DNA from 3 places in the Pararhizobium sp. P1_E7 genome. Region 1 is predicted to be linked to each of the others. Evidence: riboswitches for the same ligand, from Rfam matches in the RefSeq annotation. Region 1 holds a riboswitch; each other region holds the start of a gene.

Evidence for each region. A riboswitch is a leader RNA that binds a small molecule or an ion and turns the genes downstream of it on or off. The one in region 1 is predicted to bind cobalamin.
Region 2: it holds a riboswitch for cobalamin, as region 1 does, so the genes downstream of both, AC1D17_RS04920 (CbtB domain-containing protein) here and nrdH (glutaredoxin-like protein NrdH) in region 1, are expected to answer to the same signal.
Region 3: it holds a riboswitch for cobalamin, as region 1 does, so the genes downstream of both, AC1D17_RS08870 (aromatic ring-hydroxylating oxygenase subunit alpha) here and nrdH (glutaredoxin-like protein NrdH) in region 1, are expected to answer to the same signal.

Annotation. Positions count from the first base shown of each region.
Region 1 covers NZ_JBFUBH010000027.1:17,913-22,874, forward strand. Annotated here, with positions in the region: gene nrdE (class 1b ribonucleoside-diphosphate reductase subunit alpha) at 1-1,651, opposite strand, end outside; gene nrdI (class Ib ribonucleoside-diphosphate reductase assembly flavoprotein NrdI) at 1,648-2,055, opposite strand; gene nrdH (glutaredoxin-like protein NrdH) at 2,084-2,305, opposite strand; cobalamin riboswitch at 2,678-2,901, opposite strand; gene AC1D17_RS20060 (ROK family transcriptional regulator) at 3,042-4,256, opposite strand; gene AC1D17_RS20065 (phosphate/phosphite/phosphonate ABC transporter substrate-binding protein) at 4,505-4,962, opposite strand, start outside.
Region 2 covers NZ_JBFUBH010000003.1:42,541-54,517, reverse strand. Annotated here, with positions in the region: gene AC1D17_RS04945 (aromatic ring-hydroxylating oxygenase subunit alpha) at 1-310, opposite strand, end outside; gene AC1D17_RS04940 (GcvT family protein) at 550-2,997, opposite strand; gene AC1D17_RS04935 (GcvT family protein) at 2,994-5,441, opposite strand; gene AC1D17_RS04930 (LysR family transcriptional regulator) at 5,732-6,586, shown strand; gene AC1D17_RS04925 (bifunctional diguanylate cyclase/phosphodiesterase) at 6,546-8,369, opposite strand; cobalamin riboswitch at 8,626-8,895, shown strand; gene AC1D17_RS04920 (CbtB domain-containing protein) at 8,943-9,119, shown strand; gene AC1D17_RS04915 (CbtA family protein) at 9,307-10,080, shown strand; gene AC1D17_RS04910 (IucA/IucC family C-terminal-domain containing protein) at 10,128-10,997, opposite strand; gene AC1D17_RS04905 (glucoamylase family protein) at 11,021-11,977, opposite strand, start outside.
Region 3 covers NZ_JBFUBH010000006.1:48,426-60,402, forward strand. Annotated here, with positions in the region: gene AC1D17_RS08850 (FAD-binding oxidoreductase) at 1-552, opposite strand, end outside; gene AC1D17_RS08855 (L-threonylcarbamoyladenylate synthase) at 557-1,531, opposite strand; gene AC1D17_RS08860 (diguanylate cyclase domain-containing protein) at 1,768-2,829, shown strand; gene AC1D17_RS08865 (DUF6656 family protein) at 2,830-3,435, opposite strand; cobalamin riboswitch at 3,780-3,977, shown strand; gene AC1D17_RS08870 (aromatic ring-hydroxylating oxygenase subunit alpha) at 4,100-5,350, shown strand; gene AC1D17_RS08875 (FAD-binding oxidoreductase) at 5,352-6,449, shown strand; gene AC1D17_RS08880 (hypothetical protein) at 6,653-6,868, shown strand; gene AC1D17_RS08885 (phosphoethanolamine transferase) at 6,928-8,550, opposite strand; gene AC1D17_RS08890 (glycoside hydrolase family 25 protein) at 8,750-9,760, opposite strand; gene AC1D17_RS08895 (BA14K family protein) at 9,949-10,428, shown strand; gene AC1D17_RS08900 (transporter) at 10,493-11,485, opposite strand; gene AC1D17_RS08905 (acyl-CoA dehydrogenase) at 11,689-11,977, shown strand, end outside.

The sequences.
Region 1 (4,962 bases):
TGTATTTGTCAAAATACTCGCCCGAGGCGTATTTCGAGTTCTCGAAGCCCTTGAAGCTCGCCCCGCGTTCAACGGCGATCCGGTTCGAGGCGCGGATGGCATGGTAGGTCACCGTGTAGAAATAGATATTGGTGAAATCGACGCCTTCTTCCGAGCCGTAAAAAATGCGCTCGCGGGCAAGATAGCCGTGCAGGTTCATCTGGCCGAGACCGATGGCATGGCTGGCGTCATTGCCTTTCTCGATCGATGGCACCGATGAAATATGGCTCATGTCCGACACGGCGGTTAGTGCCCGGATCGACGTTTCGATCGTCTTGCCGAAATCGGAGGAGTCCATCGCCGCGGCGATGTTCAGCGAGCCGAGATTGCAGGAAATATCCTTGCCCACGTGCCTGTAGGAAAGATCGTCATTATACGCGCTCGCCTCGCTCACCTGCAGGATTTCCGAGCAGAGGTTGCTCATGGTGATGCGCCCGGCAATCGGGTTTGCCCGGTTCACCGTGTCCTCGAACATGATGTAGGGGTAACCGCTCTCGAACTGGATTTCAGCGAGCACCTGGAAGAATTCTCGCGCCTTGATCTTCCTCTTGGAAATGCGGGCATCGTCCGCCATCTCGCGGTATTTTTCGGTCACCGAGATCTCGGTGAACGGCACACCGTAGACGCGCTCCACATCGTAAGGCGAAAACAGGTACATATCCTCGTTGTTCTTCGCCAGTTCGAAGGTGATGTCGGGCACGACGACGCCGAGCGACAGCGTCTTGATGCGGATCTTCTCGTCGGCGTTTTCGCGCTTGGTATCGAGGAAGCGCATGATGTCAGGGTGATGGGCGTTGAGATAGACGGCTCCCGCCCCCTGCCGCGCACCGAGCTGGTTGGCATAGGAGAAACTGTCTTCCAAAAGTTTCATCACCGGAATGATCCCGGACGACTGGTTTTCGATCTGCTTGATCGGCGCGCCGGCCTCGCGGATGTTGGTCAGCGACAGCGCGACGCCGCCGCCACGCTTCGACAGTTGCAGCGCCGAGTTGATGCCCCGCGCGATCGATTCCATATTGTCCTCGATCCGAAGCAGGAAGCAGGACACGAGTTCGCCGCGCTGTTTCTTGCCGGCATTGAGGAAGGTCGGCGTCGCCGGCTGGAAGCGGCCGGAAATGATCTCGTCGACCATGTCGCGGGCAAGCGTTTCATTGCCCTGCGCCAGGGTCAACGCCACCATGCAAATGCGGTCTTCGTAGCGCTCCAGGTAGCGCTTTCCGTCGAAGGTCTTCAGCGTATAGCTGGTGTAATACTTGAACGCGCCAAGGAAGGTGGGGAAACGGAATTTCTTCGCATAGGCATGATCGAACAGGTCGCGCACGAAGTTGAACGAATACTGGTCGAGAACCTCCCGCTCGTAATAGCCCTCGGTCACCAGGTAATCGAGCTTTTCCCTCAGATTATGGAAGAACACGGTATTCTGGTTGACGTGCTGGAGGAAATACTGCTTGGCGGCCAGCCGGTCCTTGTCCAGCTGGATCTTCCCCTCGTCGTCGTAGAGGTTCAGCATCGCGTTGAGCGCATGATAGTCAATTGCGGTTTCCGTCGCCTTCAAGGGGCGCTCACCGGCGGAATGAGAAAAAGCGTCGAGCGGTTTTCCGCCCCGCGTCAAGGTCTCTGAGACGTCCAAAATCGTTCCAATCCATTGATGACATTGGCGACGTCCTCGTCCGTACCCAGAAGCTCGAACCTGTAGAGGTACGGCACCCGGCATTTATCCGAGATGACATTGCCCGCGAGACCGAACGTCGCGCCGAAATTGCTGTTGCCGGCGGCGATCACGCCCCGGATGAGGGATCGGTTGTCCGCATCGTTGAGAAAGCGGATCACCTGCTTGGGAACCGCGCCCTTGCCGTCCTCGCCGCAATAGGTCGGAAGGACGAGGACGAAAGGCTCGCGCACTTCGGGCGTTTCCGCGCCACTGCTGACGGGAATGCGCGCCGATCTCAGACCGAGCTTGGCGACGAAGCGATGGGTATTTTCCGACAGGCTGGAATAGTAGACGATCAGGCCCATCGCTTGTCCATCCCTGCTCAGGCCGCGCTCAGGAAAGTCCGCTGATCTTGTCCGGCCGGAAGCCGGCCCAATGGTCCGGCCCGGCAACCACCACCGGAACCTGCTGATAACCAAGCCCCACGACCGTCGCGAAGGCATCCTCGTCCTTGGAAATGTCGATGACCTGGTAATCGATGCCTTCGCGATCGAGCGCACGATAGGTTGCGGTGCACTGGACGCAGGAAGGCTTGCTGTAGACGGTGATGTTCATGACGTTCCTCGTGATCTGTAGTGTTACCGGCGCACGAAAGGGTTCCGAGCCGCTGCGCGCGGATCCGGCCGTGTGGTTTTTCATTACAAGCTGACGGACAGGCCAAGGCGTGTCGCGATCTTTCAGATTCGCTTCTCGCGCTTTAGCTCTTCGATTTCACGCATGTCGTTATCGCAAAACCGCTGCACATTTTTGCGCGACATGCTTTAGGCACGTGCCGCCGGTCGCGATTGGCATCGCGGCCCGCAGGTCTGCAAATTCGATTGTCTGACATGCCTTCGCTCCGAAGCCTTTTTGGCGGGTATCGGAGGAACGCAACACAAAGCGGAATCATTCCGCCGCACATCACGCGACCTTCCGGGCACCCCGCCCGTGGACGTTTTGTTCGAGGCAGGTCTCCTGGCTTGCGGGTCGTGGCGCCTGTTTTCGTCTTCCCGAAGACTGACGCTTCAGTGACTTAAAATGAAACAGGCGCTCGCCGCTTACAGTTGCGGGGGCAGCTTCGGCTTTGTCCGGCCAGAATGGCTGGACGCACCGTATTCCCTCTTAGCCTCCACACCTTGCGATTCGGAGGCACCTTGAACACCAGATATAGTATACGAGTCGTTTTTCCYGTCAATACCTAGCGGGCGGAAACCCGCCAGGCAGAATGCCGTTTTTTCGGTATCATGGTTAACCATTCGTCAACGCCGCAAACGAAGCGGCACCAGCCTTTCGGTCAGGATGTTCGATCCGCTCATTGCAGGGCCTCCCTGAAGGCCACCGTCTCTGCCGGCGGCAGCGACACGCGGCTGTCCGGGGCATCGGCGCCAAACAGCGCATTGTGGAGATGGCTGAGCCCGATTGCGGCTGCGCCAACAATCGCCGCGCGGGGTCCGAGCTGGCTCACCTCGATATCGACGGGATAGGGAAAGCAGGCAGGCAGGAATTTCCGAATGCGCTCGATCAGTTCCGGGCGCAGGCCGATCGAGCCACCCATGATGACCTTTTCCGGATTGGCGATCGCCGCAATCGCGCTGATGCCGCGCGCCAGATATTTCGCCGTCTCGTCCAGCGTCGTTGAGGCGTGCACGTCGCCGCTTGCCGCCCGATCGAAGATCACCGGCACGGTTGCCGTCTCGCCGGATGCCGCCGCATAGCGCTCCATGATGCCGATCGAGGCGGTGACCCGCTCGAAGGCGCCGGAGCGCAGCGATTCCGGATCGAAGGGGTCGGCGCCAAAGGGCAGGAAGCCCAGTTCGCCGGCAGCATTCATCGCGCCCCGCACCAGTTGGCCGCCGACCATCAACCCGCCACCGATGCCGGTGCCGACGGCGATATAGGCAAGATTGTCGATGCCCTGCCCCTGGCCGAGCCAGTTTTCGCCAAGCACCGCCAGGTTGACGTCGTTTTCCAGGATTACATCGATGCCGAGCGCCTTCTCGAAGGCGGCCGCCACGTTCATCGTGTCGAAATCGGCGATGTTGGGCGCCAGCAGGATGCGGCCGGTTTTTGCATCCGGCGCTCCGGGCGCGCCGATGACGGCCATGCGGATGCGTTCGCTCGGAATGTTCAGATGGCCTACCGCCTGCGCGCAGAGACCGGCGATCTGGTCGACGACGAACTGGCCGCCGCGCTGGTCGGTCGCCACGACCTCTTCGGCAAAGACCTGACAGGCGAGATCGGCGATGGCGAGCCGGATCTTCGTTCCGCCAAGATCGACCGCAGCAATATAGGCCGCATCCGGCACCAGTTCATAGGTAACGGCGGTGCGCCCGACATGGCCGCTGGTGCGCCCGGTCTCGCGAACCCAGTCGTCCAGCTCCAGCTGGCGAACGATTTCCGAGATGGTCTGTTTGGAGAGGCCCGTCTGCTTGGCAATCGAGGCGCGGGAGATCGGCCCGTTCTGGATGATCGCCTCCATCACGGCTCTTTGGGAAAACTTCCGGGAGATGCGCAGGGTTTCGCTCACAGTCGCCTCTATTAATTCGTTCTATCACCGAACTATTTAGTCAATTGCAAAATGAGTCAACCGGAAAGCGAGGTCGCATCCGGTTCGAGCGATTTCCCCCGTGCCTGAAGCACCGGCCGGACGCCGACGACCACCGGCTTTTCCGTGAGAACGCGCACCGAAATGGAAATGAAAAAACGGCCGCCTCGCCAGCGGCACGCAGGCCCCGGCGTTGGGAGTTCCCTGCAGCTACAGGCGTCCGAATGGCGTCAGGCGATGACGGGATAACCCTGCCGCTGCGCCTGCCTCTCCAGCTCGGCCAGCGGTTCATAGTCGGCATCGGAAAGAACCGCAAAATCCTTCAGGCAAAGCACATCGCGCGCGGCAGAGAGTGACGGTTCGGCGACGGCCTGCTTTAGGGCTTGCCGCAACAGCCTTACCTCCACATCCGAGGCATCCGCCCGGGTGATGAACGGCAATCCCGGTCCCTTGATCGTCTCGAAAAGGATGCGGACGCCGGCAAGGCTCTCAGGATCGAAGCGTAGCACGTTGCCATAGGTGACGCAGTCGATCGCCGCCACATCCGCTTTGCCGGCTGTGATCGCTGCAATGCTGTTGCGATGACCGCCCGTTTCGATCACCGAGGAAAAGAACCGGCCATCGCGCGACAGCGGCGCGATGGCCGCGCGAAACAGGTTGACGCCGGAATTACTGTCGGGCTGATTGA
Region 2 (11,977 bases), on a different contig from region 1:
TGGTGCACACCTCAGCGCCGCGATGGCGGCAGACATTGAGAATGGCGTGAATGGTTCCATCCGCATGCCGCGTCAGGATCACCTGCTCGGAGGCCATGCGAAAAACTTCGAAATCGTTCGGCTTCGGGATGACGCTTTCGTGCGCGACGCAGTGCCAGTGGCGGCGGAAGACCCGCTCGAGATCGCGCTCGTAAATGTCCGCATCCAGGTAGAATGGCCGGGCAAGACCGTGACCCTGCTTGCGGGCCGCGACGAGCCGGCCGATGCGGTCGCCCTCGGCAACACTTTTGGAAAGTTCGGGCGCGAGCATGCTTTTATCTCCTGAAGGACTTCACCGGAAAAATCGCGTTCCGGCGCGCGCACTCAATGCTCGGGAGCACATTTTGCTCCCTCTTTCCGGGAGGACAAAAGCCCCTTACCCTAACCCTCTCCCCGCAAGCAGGGAGAGGGGACGACAGAGTTTGCCGCTTGTCCCTTCTCCCCGTCCTGACGGGGAGAAGGTGCCCGACAGGGCGGATGAGGGGCAACTCTTGTCCAAGAGCGAAAGGCCTAGGCCTTCACCCGCTCCGACTTCGGATCATACATCGGCACAAGCGACGCCTCAGCCTTCACCCGCGTTCCGGCAATCTCGATCTCGTAGCTCGACGCCAGCACATCCGCTTCGCTCTCGCCCCTGCAGGGCACATAGCCCAGGCCGATCGCGCCGCCGAGATGGTGACCGTAGTTGCCCGAGGTGATCGTCCCGACGATCCTGCCGTCGCGGACCACCGCCTCGTTGTGGAACAAAAGCGGCTCCGGATCGGTGAGGCGGAATTGCACCAGCCGGCGCGACAGGCCGCTTTCCTGCTTTTTCAAAACGGCATCCCGGCCGATAAATTCGCCCTTGGCGGTGCGCACGGCAAAACCAAGACCGGCTTCCAGCACATGATCCTCATCGGTGATGTCATGGCCGAAATGGCGGAAGGCCTTTTCGATGCGGCAGCTATCGAGCGTATGGATGCCGCAGAGTTTCAGGCCGATATCCGCCCCCGCCTCTTCCAGCGTCTCGAACACATGTGCCGCCTGGTCGGTCGAGACATAAAGCTCCCAGCCGAGTTCGCCGACATAGGTGACACGGTGGGCGCGGGCGAGGCCCATGCCGATCTCGATGTCGCGCGCTGTGCCAAATGGATGGGCGGCGTTGGAGAAATCGTTGGGGCTGACCTTTTGCATCAGCTCGCGCGCCTTCGGCCCCATGACGCAGAGCACCGATTCCGAGGCAGTGATATCGGTGACGACGACGAACTCATCGGCGATATGCTTGCGCAGCCAGGCAAGGTCGCGCTGAAGTGTGGCGCCCGGCACGACCAGCAGGAACGCCGTTTCCGAAAGCCGGGTGACGGTCAGGTCGCTCTCGATGCCACCGCGGGCATTGAGCATCTGAGTGTAAACGATACGGCCAGCGGCGACATCCAGCTGGTTGGCACAAAGCTTTTGCAGGAAGGCCAGCGCATCGCGGCCCTCGACGCGGATCTTGCCGAAGGACGTCATGTCGATCAGGCCGACGCCACCCCGGATCGCCAGATGTTCCTCGCGCTGGTTGTCGAACCAATTCTGCCGCTTCCAGCTGTATTTGTATTCACGCTCCTGGCCTGGTTTGGCAAACCAGTTCGCCCGCTCCCAGCCCGCCACTTCGCCGAACACGGCGCCACGCGCCTTCAGATGTTCGTGCAAGGGCGAGCGGCGAACACCGCGTGCCGTCGCCATCTGGCGGTAGGGGAAATGGTCGGCATAGAGCAGGCCGAGCGTCTCGGTCACCCGTTCCTTGAGATAGGTGCGGTTCTTCTGGAACGGCTGCGCCCGGCGGATATCGACCTCCCAGAGATCGAATGGCGGCTCGCCGTCGTTCATCCACTGTGCCAGCGCCATGCCGGCACCGCCGGAAGAGACGATGCCGATGGAATTGTAACCGGCGGCAACCCAGTAACCCTTCAGCTCCGGTGCCTCGCCGAGATAGTAGCGGTCGTCTGGCGTAAAGCTCTCAGGGCCATTGAAGAAGGTGTGGATGCCGGCCGTTTCCAGCATCGGCATGCGGTTGACCGCCTGTTCGAGGATCGGCGCGAAGTGATCGAAATCCTCCGGCAGCTGGTCGAAGCAGAAGTCCTCGCTGATCCCGTTCATGCCCCAGGGCTTGGCCTTGAGCTCGAAGGCGCCGACCAGCATCTTGCCGGCATCCTCCTTGTAATAGGTGCACTCGTCCGGCACGCGCAGAACCGGCAGGCGCTGCAGCCCGGCGACCGGCTCGGTGACGATGTAGAAATGCTCGCAGGCATGCAGCGGCACGGTGACGCCGGACATGTTGGCAAGCTCCCTGCCCCACATGCCGGCGGCATTGACGACGTTCTCGGTCTCGATGGTGAACGTCTCGCCATTCTGCTCGCAGGTGACGCCCGACACCCGGCCGTCCTTCTTGTGGACAGCCGTCACCTTGACGCCTTCAAGGATCGTCGCCCCATTCTGCCGGGCGCCCTTGGCCAAGGCCATGGCAATATTGGCCGGATCGCACTGGCCATCGAGCGGCAGATGCACGGCGGCAACCGCATCCGACACATTCAGATGCGGATACATCGCCTTGACCTCGTCCGGCGAGATTTCCCGCACATCGACATCGAAGGCGCGGGCAAGCGAAGCCTGACGGTAGATTTCCTGCTTACGCTCCTCGGTCAGCGCCACGGTGATCGAGCCACACTGCCGCATGCCCGTACCAATGCCGGTCTCGGCCTCGAGCTTGGTGTAGAGATCGGCCGAATATTTGGCGAGCCGGGTCATGTTCTGCGAGGCGCGCAGCTGGCCGATCAGGCCTGCGGCATGCCAAGTGGTGCCCGACGTCAGCTGCTTGCGCTCCAGGAGAACCACATCCGTCCAGCCGAGTTTCGCCAGGTGATAGGCAACAGAACAGCCGGACACGCCGCCGCCGATGATGACCGCGCGGGCCTTGGTGGGGATCGGCTTGCTCATGCGCGCAGTCTTTCATTCTTGGGGTCGAACAACGGCTCATCGGCCTGTATAATTGCCTTGAAGCGGTCGCCGTAGATTTCGACTTCGACTTCGGTTCCGGGCTCCGCCAGATCGGCACGCAACATGCCGAGCGCCACCGATTTACCGATGCGGTAGCCCCAGTTGCCCGACGTCGTTTCGCCGACCACCTGGCCGGCATGCCAGAGCGTCGACATGTAGGGCGCATCGCACGCACCGGCATCCACGACCAGCGTCACGAACCGCTTGGTGACGCCCTGCTGCTTCTCGCGCTCCAGCGCCGTCTTGCCCTTGAAATCGGCCTTGCCCCAATCGACGAAGCGCTCCAGCCCGCCCTGCAGGATGGTATAATCGGTCGAAAGATCACCCTTCCAGGCCCGATAGCCCTTCTCGATGCGCAGCGAGTCCAGCGCCTCCATGCCGAAAGGCTTGAGGCCATGTTTCTGGCCCGCCGCCCAGACCGTGTCGAAGATTGCGGCTGTGTCATCGATCTTGGTGTGGATTTCCCAGCCGAGTTCACCGGCAAAGGACACGCGCACCAGCTGGCACCAGCGCCCGGCAATCTGCACGGACTGATGTGTCAGCCAGCCCTTGGCAAGGTCGGCATCGCAGACCTCGGCCAGAATGTCGCGCGACTTCGGGCCGGATAGAATCTGGCAGGTGAAACTTTCTGTCATATCATCCAGCGTGAAAGCGGCATCCTTCGGCAGGTGTTTTTTCAGCCACTCGAAATCGTGCCACTGCGCCGTCGCTGCGGTGATCAGGAAGAAGAAATCTTCCTCCAGCGCCATAACAGACATTTCGGTGACGATGCGGCCCTTGTCGTCGGAGAAATAGGCAAGGCCGATACGGCCCGGCTTCGGCACCTTGCCGGTGGTGAGGCCGAGCAGCCAGTCACGGGCGCCCTCGCCCTTCAGCCGGTAACGGGAGAAGCCGGGAAGATCGAGAATACCGGCAGCCTGCGTCACTGCCAGGCATTCCTCTTCGATGCGTTTCTGCCACGGTCCTGCCCGGTTCCAGGTCTGCGTCGCCCCCTCCGAGAGGTCGTCGCCCGGCTTGGCGTACCAATTGGCGCGCTCCCAGCCATTGTAAGGCTTGAACTGCGCACCGAGGGCTGCAATCCGGTCATGGATCGGCGACAGCTTCTTGTTGCGTCCGGCAGGCCAGGCGTGCTTCGGAAAATGCATGGCATATTCATGGCCATAGATTTCCATGCCCTTGGCGATGCAATAGTCCTGATCGGCAAAGCTGGTGAAACGCCGCGGATCGCAGGACCACATGTCCCACTCCGTCTGCCCCTCAGTCACCCATTCGGCCAGTACCTTGCCAGCGCCGCCCGCCTGGCAGATGCCGAAGGTGAAGACGCAGGCCTCGAATGCATTCGGAACACCCGGCATCGGACCGATCAGCGGGTTGCCATCCGGCGCGTAGGGGATCGGACCGTTGATCATCCGCGACAGGCCGGCGGTGCCGAGGATCGGCACGCGCTCGACGGCATCGTTCAGGTACCATTCCAGCCGCTCCAGATCGTCGGGGAAAAGCTGGAACGAAAAATCCTCCGGCATCGGATCATCCGGGGTGATCCAGTGTGCCTTGCAATTCTTCTCATAGGGACCAAGGTTCATCCCGGTCTTTTCCTGGCGCAGGTAATAGGAACTGTCGACATCGCGCAGCAGCGGCAGCTTGTGCCCTGCCTCCTTCGACCATGCGGCCAGCTCCGGAATTTCCTCAAACAGCATGTACTGATGGCTCATCACCATCATCGGCACATCGCGGCCGAACCATTTGCCCACTTCGCGGGCGTAGTAACCGGCGGCATTGACGACATATTCGCAGCGGATGTCGCCTTGCGGCGTGGAAATGATCCACTCCTCGTTTTCCCGGCGGGCGCCGGTGGCTGGACAGAAGCGGAAGATTTTCGCACCCATGTCACGGGCACCCTTTGCCAGCGCCTGCGTCAGCTGCGCCGGGTCGATATCGCCGTCATAGGGATCGTAGAGCGCGCCGGTCAGGTCATGGGTTTCCAGGAACGGATATCTCGACTTGATCTGGTCGGGCGACAGGATATCGAGGTCCATGCCCTGATAGCGGCCCATGCCGACGACGCGCTTGAACTCCTGCAGCCGCTCCTTCGAATGGCCAAGCCGGATCGAACCGGTGACGTGATAATTCATCGGATAATCGACCAATTCGCCCAGTTCGCGGTAAAGCGAGGCCGAATAGCGCTGCATGTTCATGATCGACCAGGAAGACGAAAATGTCGGCACGTTGCCGGCAGCATGCCATGTCGAACCGGCCGTCAGCTCGTTCTTTTCCAGAAGCACGCAGTCCGTCCATCCCGCCTTGGCCAGATGGTAGAGCGCGGAGGCGCCGACCGCACCTCCCCCGATGATCACGACGCGTGCATAAGACGGCAAATTCGACATGTCTGTTCCCTTGTTTGGGTTCAGTTTTGGCAACGATGCGGGCCGGCATCAAGCGGTCAGATTTTGCTTTATTGATCGAAGAATTCGATTAGATTGAAATGTAACAGCCCCTCATCCGGCCTGTCGGCCACCTTCTCCCCGCTCGCGGGGAGAAGGGATATGCCGCACCTTCCACATCCGTCTATCGGGTATCGGCGGAAGTTGCGGCAAAATCCGTCGTCCCCTCTCCCCGCATGCGGGGAGAGGGCTAGGGTGAGGGGCAAGCATCGGCGTGAATGAGGGAATTGGGAATGCAGATCGACCTCATCGAAACCTTCCTCGACCTTATGGAAACCCGCAGTTTCAATCGGACGGCGGATCGGTTGAACATCACGCAATCAACGGTCTCCCACCGCGTCAAGGCGCTGGAGGCACAGTTCAACCGCAAGCTCTTCACCCGCAACAAGGGCGGCACCGTGCCGACGGCATCCGGCCTGCGGTTTCTCGATCACGCCAAGGCGCTGCAGCATCAGTGGCACGAGGCGACGCGGGCGGTCGAGAACGCCGGAACCTATGAACGTTCGATGCGGCTCGGCATCCAGCATGACCTGGCCGAAGCCTTTGCCGGAAAATGGCTATCAGCCATTCGCGCGGAATTGCCGGCCACCTCGATCTATATGGAGGCCGATTATTCCAACCAGATGAACCGCGATCTCGCCGCCGGCGATCTCGATCTCGCCATCCTCTACACGCCCCACTACCTGCCGGATCTTCACTACGAGCGCATCGGCGAAATGACCTATACGCTGGTCGCCACCACGGCGAAAACGGTCGGCGAATTGCTGCCCGAAACTTATATTCAAGCCGTCTATTCACCGGCTTTCGATCGCGCGCACAGGCTGGCCCTGCCGCAGCTTTCGGCAGCCCCGCTGGCATCGGGACAGAACATCGCCATAACCGGGCTCCTGAAAACGCTGGGAGGCGCTGCCTACGTGACAGGCGGCACCGCCTTGCGGCTTGAAGGCGAACGCGCCGCCTTTCCGGTCGCAGACGCCCCTACCATCCAACAGGCGGTCTATGCCGCCACCAGCATCCGCACACGCCACGCCCACCAGCACCGCCGCATCATCGGCGCCATGCAGGATCTTTTGGGACCGTCGGGATAAGGAAGGGCCGCCGCTCCCGGTGCTGCTCGGCAAGACCCAGTTGCCGGTCCTGCCTCAACTGCGCCAGCATCTCGGCGGCCGGGACCGGATAGGAGATCGCATAACCCTGCAGGACATCGCAGCCGAGGCGTGTCAGCAGTTTGGCGTGCGCCACCGTCTCGACGCCTTCGGCAATGACCTCGATATTGAGCGCCTTGGCGATGTCGATGATCGAGCGCAACAAGCGCTTCTGTTCGCGCGACGTCGTGATCGGCAAAACCAGCTGCCGGTCGATCTTCATCCGTCGCGGTTTCAGCTTCACCAACCCGATGATCGAGGCGTGACCGGAGCCAAAATCATCGATCTCGATGTCGATGCCCATGGCCTTCAGACCGGCGACATTGAAAAACACGTCATCCTCGCTGTCGTCGAGGAAAATGGTTTCCAGCAACTCGAATGACAGCATGTCCGGCTGAACATCCAGATGCCGCAGTTCATCGATCAAATGCGGATCCGACAGACGGGCGGCTGATACGTTCACCGCGATGCGGGGAACATGCACGCCCTGCCGCATCCAGGTCTGGCGATCTTTCAGCGCCGCCTTCAATATTTCAGCATCGAGATCGTCCAGTCGGCCGAGATTGCCCGCAACCTTGATGAATTCGCCCGGCAGCAGCAAACCGCGCTTCGGATGGTGCCAGCGGGCCAGAACCTCCACCCCGACGATGCGCCGGGTCCGCGCATCGACCTGGGCCTGATAGTAGGGAATGAACTCCCCTTTCTCCAGTCCATGGGCGAGTTGCCTGCCAACGCGCTGTTCATTGTTGAGCTGGGCCTTCAGCTGTGCCGAGTACACCTCGACCCGTCCCCTGCCGAGCCTCTTTGCGCGGTGCAGGGCAATGTCGGACTGCGCCAGCAGGCTGGCTATGTTGCGGCCACTGGCAGCGGCGACACCGATCGACCCCCCGACGCGCAAGACCTCGTCATCGTGCCAGACCGACTGTTTCAATTGCTTCGTCAGCCGCTCGGCACGGATTTTGAGATCATCCAGTGAGACGAAGTTTGCAATCAGAACCGCGAATTCATCGCCGCTGACGCGCGCAACGAACGCGTTCTTCGGCACGCCTTGTTCAATCCGCCTGGCGCAGGATTTCAAAACCTCGTCGCCGGTCGCATGGCCGGCGGCGTCATTGATCTGCTTGAACCGGTCCAGACCGATATGCAGGATCGCCAGCTTTTCAGGTCCGGCATCCCCGGCAAGCTCCGCCAATCGCCGGTCGAAGAAGCGGCGGTTGGGAAGCCCCGTCAGATAATCGTGCTCGGCCGCATATTCGATCCGCTGGGTACTTGCCTCAAGAGCAACTGCACGCGCCTCCGCGATCGCCTTCTGCCGCAGCAGTTCGCGGTTGAGCAGCACATCCGCCGTCACATCCCATTCGACCCCGATGAAGGTGATGTTGCCGTCTTCCTCGAAGCAATGCGCGCGTGAACGAAGATAGCGGGTTTCGCCATCCGGTAGAATGATCCGGTATTCCGAAGAATAGACATCCTTGGCGACAATCGCCCGATCGAAATCGGCCTGGGCTTGCGCGAGATCATCCGGATGAATCGCATTCACCCATACTTCTGCCTTGACGCGTTTTTGCGTCTTGCCGGTTCCGTAAAGCCGGTGCATCTGCAAATCCCAGACGACTTCATCCTTTTTGGTATCGTGCTCCCACACACCGATTTGAGATGCATCAAGCGCAAGTCCCAAACGGCGAAGAATATTCTGGAATTCCTGTTCGGACCTCGCCGCCTTCATGGTTCTCTCTGTGAGGACACTTCGCACATCAGCGTTGGCGCTATCCTGCACCAAGGTTCCTAAAGAACTATTGTTTCACTCATCGCGACTTGCAATCGGTAATGCAAGCAACCATTCGGTGTCATTTCAAGCAAAAAGCTTGCATTCGCGGCATGGAATTCGGAACGGTAAGTGCGAGCGAACGCCAAAAAACAGCAACGCCAATGCGGCATGGGGCGTCGCAGCTCCGAATTGACATGACCGGCGCGACAGCATAATCATTGACGGATCAATTGGTTCCCTGGGAGCGAGGCGCTTTCGGGGAGTAAATGGGAACGTGACGGGTGGACCCATTCTGGGCATCTCTATCACGGCCGACCCCGCGACTGTAGAGCGGTCAGAGCGTGTCATGCCGGTGCATTGAGCCGGTAAAAGCCACTGTGGTGACGGACCTTGGGTCCCTGCCACGGGAAGGCGAGACAGGCTCCTTGGCGTGAAAGCGCCTGACGCCGCGAGCCAGGAAACCTGCCGGTTGATGAAGGGCATGGTGCCCAATTGGTGGGATATTTCCCACGCGCCATCACGGAGGTTGTCATGGCTACGACTACAGTTTCGAGCGTCCCGCTTTCCCTCAACGACCGCATCACGACCGCTATTCTCGCCCTTTTGATCGGCGGATTTTTGGTTTTCGGTGCCGGCCTTGCCAATTCCGCCGTGCTGCACGATACCGCTCACGACGTTCGCCATTCCTACGGCTTCCCCTGCCACTGATGTAGGGCCGTGGAAGGCTCTGCGCTTTCCGCACTCTATCGACGAGTAGCATTGCGGGTTTCCTATGGAAATCGCGCGACGGTGGATTGCGCCCATGCCTTGGCATCGGGCGGCCTTTGCCGTGGGAAATCGAAACATAGCAAGCGTGCGAGCACTGATCTGCTCCGCTTGAGTTTAGGGGTATCAAATGATTGTCAAAACACTTCTGGCCGCATTGGTGGCCGGATTGATCGCGGGCGTCTTCATGACAGCCGCGCAGGAATTGCGGGTGGTCCCGCTCATCCTTCATGCCGAGGAATATGAAGCAAAGGAACCCGCTGCTGAACAACCGGCCGGCACGCAAGGCGAGCAGCAGCACTCCTCACTCGGCCGTTCCTCGCTGATCGGCGAGATGCTGTCGGCACTCTCACCGATTACGCCCGCCTACGCCCATGAGGGCGAGCACGAAGACGAGGGCGGCATCATGTTCGGCATGAGCCGGTTCTCCGGTACGCTGTTCGCCAATCTGGTGGCGGGCGCAGGCTTTAGCCTCTTGCTCGCGGGCGCCAGCCTTGTCTTCAACCATCCGATTACCCTGCGCAACGGCGCGCTGTGGGGCGCCTGCGGCTGGCTGGCGGTCCACCTCCTGCCCGCCATCGGCCTGCCGCCGGAATTACCGGGCTTTCCTGCCGCCGATCTTCACGACCGGCAGATTTGGTGGATTGCAACGATCGCACTCTCCGTGGCCGGCCTCTATCTGATCGTGTTGCGTAGTGAGATCCCCGCCAAGGTCATCGGTCTTGCTCTGCTTGCCGCGCCGCATGCCTATGGTGCGCCGCAGCCGTCGGATATTTCAAGCCCGGTTCCGGCCGTTCTCGGCGCGGAATTCGCAGTCGCAGCCCTGGCAACCACGCTGGCGTTCTGGATCGTGCTCGGCGTGATCTCGGGCTACCTGAATGAGCGGTTTTTGAAATCGGCCTGAGCCTCCTCAATCATCGCCGCGCAAGGCACCTTTGCGCGGCAACGCCATCACAGACCGCCGGCACGCTCGATATGGGCGCGCAGGCGGTCTTTTTGCGTCTGACCATCGAGAAGCACGCAGACATCGCAAAAATCCCCGCCCTCTGTTCGATAGTAGAGACAGCAGCCACCCCTTAGACGGAAGTTGCGCTCAGTTGGAACGCCCTTAAAAACGGCGGTGATCTTCGTATAGCGCGCCGCCTCGGAGAAGAGCGGCGATCCCGCCCTGTTGATGATGGCAAGGGCTGCGGTCATCGCGCGATCCTCTTCGCCCAAGGCTGAGCCGACCTCCAGAAAAGCACCCGCAATGCCATCGGCCACCAGCCGCCATTGCGCGCCGGGAGACAGGCTGGTGCGGGCTTGCAGCGCGCCGATCACCGGATTGAAGCTTTCGACGAGCACATCGTGAAAGAGTGACGCCCGATCATGACTGGGCAAACTGCACCCGAAGCGGAAATGAAAGCGGCGGACATCGGATGGGCCGGTTTCCCCAGGGGAAACGAGACCGTTTTGAACGAAAGGCTCGAACCGGATCGCCAGACTATCCGGGCGCAGGTCGGGAACCAGACCTGTCCGCAAATAGACTGCGGCAGCCGCTATGCTGAGATGGTGGCTGTAGAACGCGATCAGATGAGCGCCTCTTACGCGGTCATCCATGCCGGTTGCAAAGCGGTTCTGATAGTCGAGCAGGCACTCGACCATAGTTCCATCACGACGCCATGCGTCAGTCACGGGCAGAAAATCGCTGTCCTGCAGCCCGAGAGACACGGCGACCTGCGGAAAATGCTCCGCCTGCCAGGCCATGGCAACCTCTGCCTGCTGTCCGTCGGCATCTCGAATACGGCCTGAATCTCGGTTCTCGTCCAAAGGGGCGCCCATTGTCTCCTGGCAGCCCGTTTACCTCAAAGCCAGCCGCCGGAAAAGCCCGCCCGTCTGAGGCCGCGCCGGATAACCGGCGATTGGCGCAGCATGTCCCAATACAGGCCGCTGCGATAGTTCTCGATCATCATCACCAAGAGCCCCTGGTCAAGACCAACGCTGCGGTCGTTGAGCCAGCCCTCCGCCGTCTTGCCGGGAACGCTCGGATTGAAACTGCCGACAAAACGTCCTGCCGCGACCACATCGGGATAGCTTGAGAGGATATGCCGCGTTGCCGACATCGCGGCCCTCGGCTCGAACGGCAGGCATGCAAGCGGCGCCCACGGCGCAATCGTGCCGTCATCCGGTCCGAGCGGCGCACCGCGCGCGGCGTAACCGGCAAACTGCTGGCGCCGTCCATCGTGCAGGCGCCGCGGACGCAGCGGACCGTCGCAGGATGTCAGCCCCCATGCGTCGGCGCCGTAGCCTGTAAAGTTGCCGGGATTGGCAATCGCATAATCGCGCTGGACGGCAATGGCGCGCCGGGTGTTTTCGAAATAATCCGTATCATGTGCCGCCATGGCGGCATCGCGGATATCCCTGAAATCAATCCACGCGTGTGAAAACAAGTGGATGAAGAGCGGGCCGGCATAGAGGAACGGCTTGTCGTTCACGGTCATCCAGTCGAACTTGCTCGCAAAGCCGTCATAACTGTCCTTGTCGATTGGATAGGACGGAGAGGCCAAAGCGAGCGTGTAGAGAATGATCGCTTCACTGTAGGATTTCCAGTGATAGGGCAGAAACCCCGTCCTCGGCTTCCACCCCAGCCAAAAGGCCCCCTTGCCGTCCAGCGCCCAGGTCCAGTTAGCCCGGGCATAGAGCATATCGGCGTGGGACCTGATCTCGGTCTCGACTTCATTGTCGTGGTTGAAATACCCGGCCGCGGTTATCATGCCGGCAACCAGAAGCGCGCTGTCGATCAGCGAAAGCTCGCTGCGCCA
Region 3 (11,977 bases), on a different contig from region 1:
GTCCCAGACCTCGCCGGTCGGCAATACAACTTCGAGGCCGAGGCAGAGCTGCCGCATGTTGCCATAGGCAAGCACCGCGGTGCCGCCGGCATTGGTGGACAGGTTGCCGCCGATCTGGCAGGAGCCTTCCGAGCCGAGCGACAGCGGAAACAGCCGGCCATGCGCCTCCGCCGCCTTCTGGATATCGGCAAGAATGCAGCCGGCATCGGCAACGATGACATTGCCGACGGGATCGATATCGCGGATGCGGTTCAGCCGCTGGAGCGACAGCACGATATCATCAGCCCCGGTGCGCGGAATCTGTCCTGCCACATGGCCTGTATTGCCGCCTTGCGGCACGATCGCGACACCGGTTTCGCTGGCAAGCTTGAGGATTTCAGACACTTCCGCGACGCTGCCGGGTCTGAGCACCAGTGGCGCGTTGCCCTTGTAGAGGCCGCGGGATTCGATGAGATAAGGCGCAATGCCGGCCTGATCCGTCAGCGCATTTGCCGCGCCGACGATGGCGGTGAAGCGGGCGATGAGATCGGCGGAGGGCAGGGCGTTGGTCATAGGGTCATTCCCGTGGCGCAGCGGCGCGTTCGATCCGGTCGACGATCGCCTCGCCAAGACCCTCGTTCGGGATCGGTCCGAAAGCGATGGTTTTGGCGCCGGAAGCATCGGCCTGTTTCATATAGGCGAACAGATTGGCGGCGGCCTCGCGCAGGTTTGCCGAAGGGCTGAGGTCGAGCACCGCTTTGGCATTCTCCTCGCCCGGCAGCGATTTGCCGCCAAACCGGATCACGGCTTCTCCCGGTTTGACATCCGCCGCATTCAGCCGCACCGCAGCACCCGGCGCATAATGCGAAGCGAGCATGCCCGGCGCTTCGATTGCAGCTCCGGCCGTTTCAGGCCGCAAAACCGTCTTGCCGGTCAACCGCTCGATATCCGCCACATCCAGGCCGCCTGGACGCAGCAACCGGATTTCATCGCCGTCCACCTTGATGATGGTCGATTCCAGTCCGATTTCGGCAGCGCCCGCATCGAGGATCAATCTCAGCTTGTTGCCGAGATCGGCTTCGACATGGGCGGCACTGGTCGGGCTGATCTTGCCCGAGGTATTGGCGCTCGGTGCTGCCAGCGGCCTGCCGAAGCGGGCGATGACCTGCCGCGAAAATCCTTCCGGCATGCGGATGCCCAGCGTATCGAGGCCGGCGGATGCCAGTGGATGCACGCCGCTCTCCGGCTTGATCGGGAGGATCAGCGTTAGCGGCCCCGGCCAGAAGGCTTCGGCCAGTTGCCGCGACAGGGGATCGAAGGTGACATGCGCCTCGGCCATGGCAAAATCGGCGACATGGCAGATCAGCGGGTTGAAACGGGGACGGCCCTTCATTTCATAGATACGGCTGATCGCGTCCGCATTGGTGGCATCGGCGGCCAGCCCATAGACGGTCTCCGTCGGGATCGCCACCGGCAGGCCTTCGTAAAGCGTCTCGCAGGCAATCGCCAAAGCGCGCTCCGGCTCGGTCCGTGTGTCTATAATCAGCGCCATCAAGCTTCCAAACGTCAATGCGCCCTCTCGAAAAGGCAGGCAGGCGCTCCGGCGTTTCCTTTATAGGGCCAGGCAGGAGATTGCCAAGCGCATTCGAAAGGTCCATTCGAACGCTGGGGTCAATTGTTCCTATTCGCTACAGCCGGTTAAGGTTTCTTAAAATGCGACAGTTCCGGTTAGCGGCGATGAAAGTTGCCCATGCTAGGTGTCCGGTCCTGCACACAGCCGGAGCCCTCATGGCCAACAAGAAATCCATGCCGAACGACCTTGCCCTGCGGATCGCCACCGCCATGCACCAGATGGGCATCGATGCCATCCCCCGGAATTACGAGCTCGTCTACGAAGCCTATGCCGGTGCCAATCCGGACCTGGTGCGCGATTTCATCGCGCTCGGTAAATACAAGTCGCAATCGGCGCTCGACGAACTTGGCCGCAAATATTTGCCGCATCATCACGAAGCAAGCGTTCTGGCACGATCGACGACGATCGTGCGCGACGAGATGAGCAATTTCATGAACCTTTTGTCGCGTGAAAAAGACCAGCTCGATGATTACGGGCGGCTGATCAGCGAGGCGACGAAAGCGCTGGTGGTCTCCGACGACGCGAACCAGACGGCACTGCAAAACTCCATTCAGGCGTTGAAGCGCGCCACCGAGCGGCAGGTCTCGCACAATGCCGAAATGGAGCAGAGCGTCACCGCGCAGTCCACCGTTATCGCCGGTGTCCAGAAAGAGCTTGCCGACTTTGAAGCAAAGAAATTTTCGGACGCTGTAACGGGGCTTGCCAATCGCCGCGCCTTCAACAAGACACTGGCCAAGGTCTATGCCGATCCCGATCTGCCGCTTGTCTGCGGTGTCGCCATTGCCGAGCCCGACACCAGCCGCCGCCTGTCGGGAGAACAGGCCGCCGCCTTGGTGGAGCCGCTGGCCCGGCATATCGGCGGTATTATCCAACAGGCTTTCCCGTCAACCGAGCTGGTCGCCCGTTTCGACGGCACCCGTTTCGGCTTTCTGGTCAGCGCAGGCGAGGAGCGGGAGGTGGTGCGGCTCGTGGCACTTCTGCGCTCGGCTTTGCGCGGCACGCATTTCAAACATCCAAAGACCGGACGCGACCTCGGCTGCGTGACGCTTTCGGTGGGCGTGTGCATGTCGGATCATGCCGGCAACGCGTTTGATCTCGTCAATACGGCGGAAAAGGCACTCGCCAGGGCGCAGGGCAAGGGCGGAGACCAGACGGTCGTTCATGGGTCCGAAAGCGAGCACCCGCCCGGGCGTGACTGGCTGATCTACAAGCAATGATCACAGGGCGCTAATGATCTTGCGAAGCTCTTCGTTGCGGGCGCCGAGCAAAAGCACGTTCTTCAGCGCTTCCTTGGGGTCGCGGGTGCGAAACAAAAGGCCGTTGTCGTGCACTGCACGATTGACGGTCAGCTTGCCCGCTTCTGCGTCCAGCTCTGTCGCCACCGCGAAATACATCCGCGAGTAGCCGAGCTTGATTTTCTCGAAAAAGTGCTGGTCGTCGCCGATGTCGGAGAAGAAGTTGGCGATGTAGAACGACCACCGGACGTCCTCGAACTTGGCGAATTTCGTCCGGGCAGCCGTTACGTGGCAGTAGCCGAGATGCGGACTGCCGGCCAGCGTGCGGTGAAACAGCAGTTTGGGGAAACGGATCGAACGATGGAACCCGTTGATCCGGTCATGCGTGACGGTACCGGCCGCTTCGAGTTTCTTGCCGGTGCGGGCCGCCACTTCCTGATGGGTCAGATAGCGCTTTTCAGCGGCGCTCCATTCCTGCTGGCGCCGGTTGATCCGCCCGGTGCGCAGGAATTCCGTATGGATCGCAGTCTTCTGCGAAGGAGCCGGCTCTTTGACCGCGGCGGCATCGTAATATCTCAAGTTTGACATCGGCCCGTACCAGGATGCGGCGGAATGCGGACAAGGCATGCCGGCGCGTAATCGCATATGAGACGAAGCTACAGTGTTATGGTTAATGCAATCTTGCCAGGCATCAACCATTTGCAATGGTGCGAGGTTTGTGGGAGCCGCCACAAAATGTCGCAAAGAGGCCGCGGTTCAGCCGATTGCCAGGGCGCTGGGCAGAAAACAGGCCTTTTGCTCCAGTTTCAGCAGAACATATTGTTTATGCTTATAAAATAGCCAGATTGGTTGCTGTCCTTCGCAATATTTGCCGTGTCGTCATTCTGGAATCGGATGTCGCTAATCGGCAGCTATTTGGCCGGGACACAAGGTTAGATGAAAACACTCAAGGTGCCGCCTTTATAGGGAGGGCGGAGAATTGGGAAGCCGGTCGAAATCCGGCGCTGCCCCCGCAACGGTGGTGGAGCGAAACCTCGGCAAAAGGCCACTGGAGAAATCCGGGAAGGCGCCGCGATGGTCCGCAAGGACAGCTCCAGAGCCCGGAAACCAGCCTTGTGGCGAAATTGATATCTGGGTGCGGCGGGCAGCCGGAAGAGAACCACTATATCCACGCGCTCTCCCGGCGCGGCGGTGGTTCCTTTCCTGCCTGCTGCAACTTTCAAAAAGAGTTGGCGAGCACAAGGAAATGACCATGGATCTCCGCAGTGAAGTCCTTCGCAAATTGAAGACCCGGCGTGCCGGGCACAGTCTCGAGCAGGCATTCTACACCGATCCCGATCTCTACAGGATCGATATGGAAGAGATCTGGTACAAGGACTGGCTGTTTATCGGCCATGACTGCGAAATCCCGAAATCCGGCAATTATTTCACCGTGCAGGTCGGCGAGTATCCGGTCGTCATCGTCCGCGACCGCACCGGCACCGTCCGGGCCCTGCACAATTCCTGCCGCCATCGCGGCTCGCGCGTCTGCGCCGGCGCCAAGGGCTCGTCCGCCAAGCTTGTCTGTCCCTATCACCAGTGGACCTACGAGCTTGACGGCAAGCTTTTGTTCGCCCGCCAGATGGGCGAGGATTTCGACAAGAACCAGCACGGTCTGAAACCGATCCATTGCGAAACCATCGGCGGCTATATCTTTATCTGCCTTGCCGAAGAGGCGATGGATTTCCAGCCCGTGCGCGACATGGTCTCGTCCTATGTCACCCCGCACAATCTGAAGGACACCAAGGTCGCGTTTGAAAGCACGATCATCGAGAAGGGCAACTGGAAGCTCGTCTGGGAAAACAACCGCGAATGCTACCATTGCGCGGCAAACCACCCCGAGCTTTGCCGCACCTATCCGGAAGCCCCGACCGCAACCGGCGTGCAGGGCGCCAAGGACGATCCCGTCATTGCCGAACACTGGGCAAAATGCGAAGCCGAGGGCTTGCCGAGCGAGTTCAAGATGTCGCCGACCGGCCAGTTCCGCGTTGCCCGCATGCCGCTGATCGAGAATGCCGAGAGCTACACCATGTCGGGAAAGCGGGCCGTCCAGCGCCAGCTCTCCGACGATGTCAGCCAGGATCATATCGGCACCCTCTTGCTGTTCCACTATCCGAGCACCTGGAACCACGTGCTGGCCGACCACGCCATCACCTTCCGCGTCCTGCCGCTTGGTCCTGAACTCACCCAGGTCACCACCAAATGGCTGGTGCACAAGGATGCCGTCGAAGGCGTCGATTACAATCTGGAAGAACTGACGCATGTCTGGACCGAGACCAATGACCAGGATCGCCAGATCGTCGAGGAAAATGCCTTCGGCATCCGCTCGCCCGCCTATCAGCCCGGCCCCTATTCGCCGGAACACGAGGGCGGCGTGATGCAGTTCGTCGAATGGTACACCAACTTTATGCAGGATCGCCTGCAGGGTAATTCCATCTCAACCCCTCTGGTTCGGGTCGCCTGACATGACGATTGCTTCCTCCTTCCGGCACTTCGATGAGCTGCAGCCGTTCAATGACCGGCAGCAACTGCTGGAATGCATCTCCGTCACCGTCGAAGGGCCGGATGTGATGACATTCGGCTTCAAGGCCGACAAGGACAGCTGGTTCCGCTACCTGCCGGGCCAGTTCGTCACGCTCGAACTGCCTGTGAGCGTGGATGATCCGGTGATGCGCACCTACACGCTGTCCTCGACGCCGTCGCGGCCGTTTTCCATCGCCGTCACCGTCAAGGCCCAGGCATCGAGCATCGGCACGCGCTGGATGTTCGATCACCTGAAGCCGGGGATGAAGCTGAAGGCCTTCGGGCCGCTCGGCGACTTCTCCTTCGTGCGCCATCCGGGTGAAAAATACCTGTTCATCTCCGCCGGTTCCGGCATCACGCCGATGATGTCGATGACCCGCTGGATGGCCGATTGCGCCCCGCAGACGGATGTCTCCTTCCTGTCCTGCGCCCGCCAGCCGGACGATCTGTTGTTCCGCGACGAGCTGGAGAACATCTCCCGCAACATGCCGAACCTCAATCTCGGCTTCATCGTCGAAACCCATGCGCCGCGACACAGCTGGCACGGACTGCGCGGCCGCATCGAGACCTCCAAGCTGGCCCTGCTGGCGCCGGATTTCCGCGAACGCACTGTCTTTTGCTGTGGCCCGGAGCCGTTCATGCGCGGCGTCAAATCCATGCTGGAAAGCGTCGGCTTCGACATGAACCGCTATCACGAGGAAAGCTTTCAGCCGGCCAGTGCGCCGGATCCTGCAGAGCTTGCCATTCGTGCAGGCGCCGGGGAGGCGGATGCAAGCGCGGTTTCCACCATCACGTTTACGATGGCCGGCAAGGACGCCAAGTGTCAGCCCGGCCAGACCATCCTGCAGACGGCGCGCTTGGCCGGCGTCCGCATCGGGGCCGCCTGCGAAGGCGGACTGTGCGGCACCTGCCGGGTGATGAAGATTTCAGGAGAGGTCGAGATGAACCACAATGGCGGCATCCTCGATGACGAAATCGACGAGGGTTACATCCTCGCCTGCTGTTCGCGCCCGATCGGCGACGTGCAGATCGAGGCGTGACGCGCCGGAATTGCCAAGCGTAGACGAGCGGACGTATTTCTGCGCAGGATTGCCCCTCACCCTAGCCCTCTCCCCGCATGCGGGGAGAGGGGATGACGCCAGCCTTTCAAAGCGGCTCACCATCATAAGATGTTCATTGGCGGCAAGGTTCGCGTAAGTTGCGCTCTCTAGTTTCGAAGGGTAATCGATACGGGGCGTGAAAAATGCGAACCAAAGATTTGACTTACGAGCTTCTCCAGGCGTCGAAGATGAGCGCCGAGCGCAGTGACAAAAAGATGCTCGTGTTCCTTATCGAGATGGCGCTCCTGGAAGCAGAGCTATCCATGCCGGCCCCGCTGAATGTCAAAAGCGCACATCCTGTGCGTATTCCCCAGATCCCCCTATCCGGAAGAGCGCCCGCCGATCTCAGGCGCGCATGAGCAGGCGCCCGGATTGCCGGCACCTCCGCGTGCGGCAACAATCACCTCGCTAATCGTGCTCAGGATTGGGGCACAACCGGGTTCGCCTTCGCCTTCGAGCGGCAGGCTGCAAACACGTCAAGGCCCGGATTATAGACTTTCGTGACGACGTTCATCATGCCAAGCACGGTGTGAAACAGGTTGTCATGCGAGGTTGGAGCGTCTGTATGGCTCTGAAGGCAGCTTCGGTCCAGGCCGGTCAGTTGCGCATAGGTGTCGGAGAACCAGGCGATGAAGGGGACGTGGGTCTGCTCTGCGGGCGCAAACATGTAGGGCGCGCCATGCAGGAACAATCCGTTCTCGCCGAGCGACTCGCCATGGTCCGACATATAGATCATCGCGCCATCGACCGTGCCTTGATGCTTCTTCAGAAGCTTGATCACTTCTGACAGGTTGTGGTCGGTGTAGAGGATGCTGTTGTCATAGGCGTTGACGATCTCCTCGCGCGAGCAATCGGAGAGCTGCGGGGTACGGCAATCGGGCTTGAAGCGGCGGAACTCTTCCGGATAGCGCAGATAATAGGCCGGGCCGTGACTGCCGAGCTGGTGCAGAACGATGACGGTGTTCTTGGTGATGCCGGCTAGCTTTTCATCGAGTTTGGTCAGGAAAATGTCGTCCAGGCATTCGCCATCCTTGCAGAGTTTGCTGTTCTTCTGCTTGGTCAGGCTGGCAAAGCTGACGAGATCGGCGATCCCCTTGCTGCCGGTATTGTTGTCCCACCAATAGCCGTCAATGCCGGCGCGGCGCAGGACGTCCATCAACGTGTCGGTGGAGCGCGCCTTGCGGTCGGAATAGTTCTTTCTGCCATAAACGGAAAACATGCAGGGCAGTGAAACGGCCGTCGCCGTTCCGCAGCTGGTCGTCCCGATGAAGTTCGTCACACCAAGTGTTTTCAGTTCCGGATTGGTTTCCCGGTCATAGCCGTTCAAGGAGAAGTTCATGGCCCGCGCGGTTTCGCCTGCGACGATAATGGTGACGACGGGTTTTTGCGTCTGGGCATAGATCGGGCCAAGTTTGGCGTCTGTGCCCAGCGGAGCACGGACGATACCGATCTCGCGATAGGTGCTGACCCCCAGGCCGATTGCCGAGGTGATGGCGGCAAACGGCGTCAGCTTTGCCATCATGTCGCGATGTTCGCGGATATTTGAAGAGATCCCCGAATAATCCGAGACAATCAGCCCGATGCAGAGCGACAGGCAGAGCGAAATGACCGCAAGGTTCACGAAAAATTTGCCGATGAACGGGCGGTGCCTGATCCGGATCAGGCATACCAGCATCGATGGCAGGATCCCGTAGATGAGGACATGCAGCACAAACGCAGTCGTAACCAGATGACCGGCCTCCTGCGGCGTCGTCACCACGGCGTTGCGGATCATTTCCTTGTCGATCACCACACCGAAGAAATCCGTGTAGTAGGCGGAAATCGCTCCGGCGATGAGGAGGAAGATCAGAAACGGCTTGACCAGGTATTTGACCGAGAACATCACGACGCCTGCAAAGACAAGCAGGGTTATTGCCGCGGCAAACGTATAGAAGCCAAGGTGGAGGCCGCCGAACACATAGAAGACTTCGTTCCAGAAGGTCAGGTTCAGGAGACACAGAATGTAGAGGGCGACCAGCAGGCTGAGCGGTATGCTGCCCATGGTGGGTCGCTTTATCGAGCGAAAATTCAAGACAGGCTCCGGCAATCAAGGCAGGGACGGTGACGATTTTCCTCCTCTTGCGCTTGCCGGCTGACAGGAGGCTGAACGTCTGGGGCTTTGGCCACGACGGCCAAAAGCGCATTCCAAAGCTGCGACCGGGCGCACTGGCGCCATGGGTCGGGAGGCCGAGCCGAAGACCTCAATGGTTGTGCATGCTGCTGGCTGAGGCAATCTGTTCAGCGGAAACGGGCCCGATCGATCCCGTCACGGTCATATCAACGCCTATGCTAACGCTCGAGAAAGCGCCCGAGAAAGCCCCTGCTTTGCCCGAGGCGATCAGAAGCGGCTTGTCCAGCGGCTTTGCCGGCAGAAGCTCGCCCTTGGCCCAGACAGCCTTCAGTGCCTTGGCATTCATCGCCGCGACATTGACATCGATGTCGGTGAGCGTTCCGGCGACGCGGTAGGGGCAACGCCGCTTGCCGCAGTTGGCGGCGGCGGAGAACTGCCAGAGCGCGTAGGCATCCCAGTTCCCCATCGGAAAGACATTGCCGATGCCCGGTTTGTAGCGGGCATACCAGAGCGGCAGGCGCGACAGGATCGGGAAGCGGTCGCGGTTGGCAGCGATATACTTGGCGGTGGTGTGATTGGTGTAGAGCATCGGATAACGGCCGGTGCGGGTCCGGATATGACCGGCGAAAATGGCCGCGTCTTCCAGCGACATGTATTTTTCAGGATCGATGCCCTCGATATCGAGCACCATCAGTTCGTCGTCGCGCGGCGCGGCATAGTCGAGGAAATGATTGGCCTGATCGACCGGGTTGCCGGGGCGGGCGAGGTGGTAGGCTCCCCAGAGAAGGCCGCTTGCCCGGGCGATGAGGCGCCGTGTCTGGTAGAGTTCCCGGCTGACGGCATATTTGCGCCACATCGTCTTGCAGTGGGCAACCGTGTCGCCGGCATGATCGCCGGTACAGGCAAAGCTCTCCGGCAGTCCGTCGGATGCCTTGGAGATGAAGCCGGCAATGCGCTTGTCCTGCAGCATTGCGTCCCAGTCGATGATGTTGAGTTCGTAGGCATCGATGACCAGCGCATGGTCGGTTGATTTCCACGGCATGAGATCGCGTGCCGATGTTGCGTTGGGGATCAGCGCGACGCCGAGGAAAACGGCGAGGCGGAAAAACTTGCCCAAACGTGCGATCCGGCGCTTTTCCATGAGAAGAGGGTGCGGAAAGATAATTAAGGGAAGGTTAACATTAAGCCTCTTCATTGAGACTTGGCCTAACACGTCTAGCGCGTGTTTGCCGGACATGCTTAGTTGTGGTGCCGTGGAACAAAAACAGCCGCAAATCGTTCTATCGGCAAGACAATATAGCTCGATAGCAATTGAAGGAGGAGCCCCTCATGGGTGTTTTCAGTTTAAAGGCAGCATCGCTGGCGCTGTCCGCCGTGTTGCTGGCGACGTCATTTACACCGTCGCAGGCCTTCACCCAGATCCCGGTTCCGGTCACGGCTGAACGCGCGAATGTCGAAATCGTCCAAATTTCGCACCGCGACGGCCATTACAGGCGCCATTACAACAACAGGCGTCACTATAATAATAACAGGCATGGCTATTATCACCGTGGCGGCTATTCCTATTACAACGGTCATCGCGGCTACAACTATTACCGGCCGGGATACCGCGAATATAATGGCTGGTGGTTCCCGCTCGGCGCGTTTGCGGCCGGTGCCATCATCGGCGGTGCCATAGCCCAGCCTCCGGTGCGCTACGGCGGAAGCCATACCGAATGGTGCTATAACCGCTATCGCAGCTACCGCGCCTACGACAACACTTATCAGCCGAACTACGGCCCGCGCAGGCAGTGCATTTCTCCTTACTGATACGGTGATTTGATCAGCACTGACTTAAGGCCGGGGACTTTGTCTCCGGCCATTTTTGTGCGGATTAGAGGATTCCGATCCGCCTGAGGATCGTCCAGGCCAGTCCCATCGACAGCAGGATGAACAGCCCGGCAATCAACGTCCCGTGAATGCCGTCGGCAAAGGGCAGGCTGCTGGTGTTCATGCCGAAAAAGCCGGTGACCAGCGTCGGCGGCAAAAGGAAGGCCGTCATCAGCGACAGGATGTAGAGATGGCGGTTGGTCTCCGACGACAGCTTGCTGTCGATCTCTTCATGCAGCAGGCGGGCCCGTTCCTGCAGCGCAAAGACATCGCGGTCCACGGCTTCGAGCCTGTCCGACAGACGTTCGGCCACGTCGATGAACCCTTCCGGCACCTCGTCCTCTTCCGAGGTTCCAGCCCGGCGCAATAGGGCCAACAGTGTGCGCAGGTGCCGATGCAGGCGCACGGCGGTTCGCCTCAGCGGCGCCAGGCGCGGCTGATGGTTGTGCCCGGCCTCGCCGTAAACATCATCCTCGATGACGTTGAGGTCTTCCGTCAGTTCCAGCACGAGGCTGATCAAGGTCCGCTGGAATTCGACCACCATCATTTCGAACAGGTCGATCGGCCGGGCGCAGCGGGCATTTTTCTCGACGGCCGCCTTGACCCGGTCGATGCTGCGCAACGGGTGCAGCCGCGTGGTGATAATGATCTTTTCGGTAACGGCGAAATGCAGCCAGCCGATGGTTTTCGTCTCGGCGTCGAAGGTGCGCTCGAAATCGACCAGCGTGCCAAAGACGATATCGTCGGAGACGGCGATGGCCGCCTGTGTATCATGGCTGATCAGCGTTGAAAGCGCTGCCTGTGGCAGGGTGGTGATGCGTTCGATCAGGGCAGGGGTGCGGGCATCGCTCAGCGCCAGGTGCAGCCAGACCCAGCCGTCGCCCTCCATCAGTGCATCTATGGAGGAATCGGCGGCGATCCGCACGCAACGGCTTTCGCCCGGCAGGAAACGATAGGCCCAGACGAGCCCCGGTATTTCGGACGAGATCAGGTTCATGCAGCATTGTTCCGGGCGGAGGCAGACTTCGCTGTATTCGGGTTTCATGACAGTTTTGTTACATGGGCAGCGGCAAGCCGGGATAACAGGCTCAATCGAATATTGACGTTTACGTAAAAATCAATAATTTCGGGACCAACGAACACGCCATTGCTGGACTGAGGGACGGCAATGTTGTCATGTGGCTGCGGGAGGATACGGCGATGTACAAGGCACCGGTTGAGGAAATTCTGTTCACGCTCAAGCACGTGGCTGGGCTCGGCGAGGATCTGGCTGCAGGCATTTTCGGTGATCTCGATGAGGATCTGGTCGACGCGATCGTCGGTGAAGCCGGCCGCTTCGCCACCGAAGAGGTCGCGCCGCTGGCCGATATCGGTGACAGGCAGGGCTCGAAACTCGTCGATGGCAAGGTACAGGTGCCCGAAGGCTGGAGCGACCTCTATCGCAACTGGGCGGCCGGCGGCTGGAACAGCCTGACGGCGCCGGAGGAAT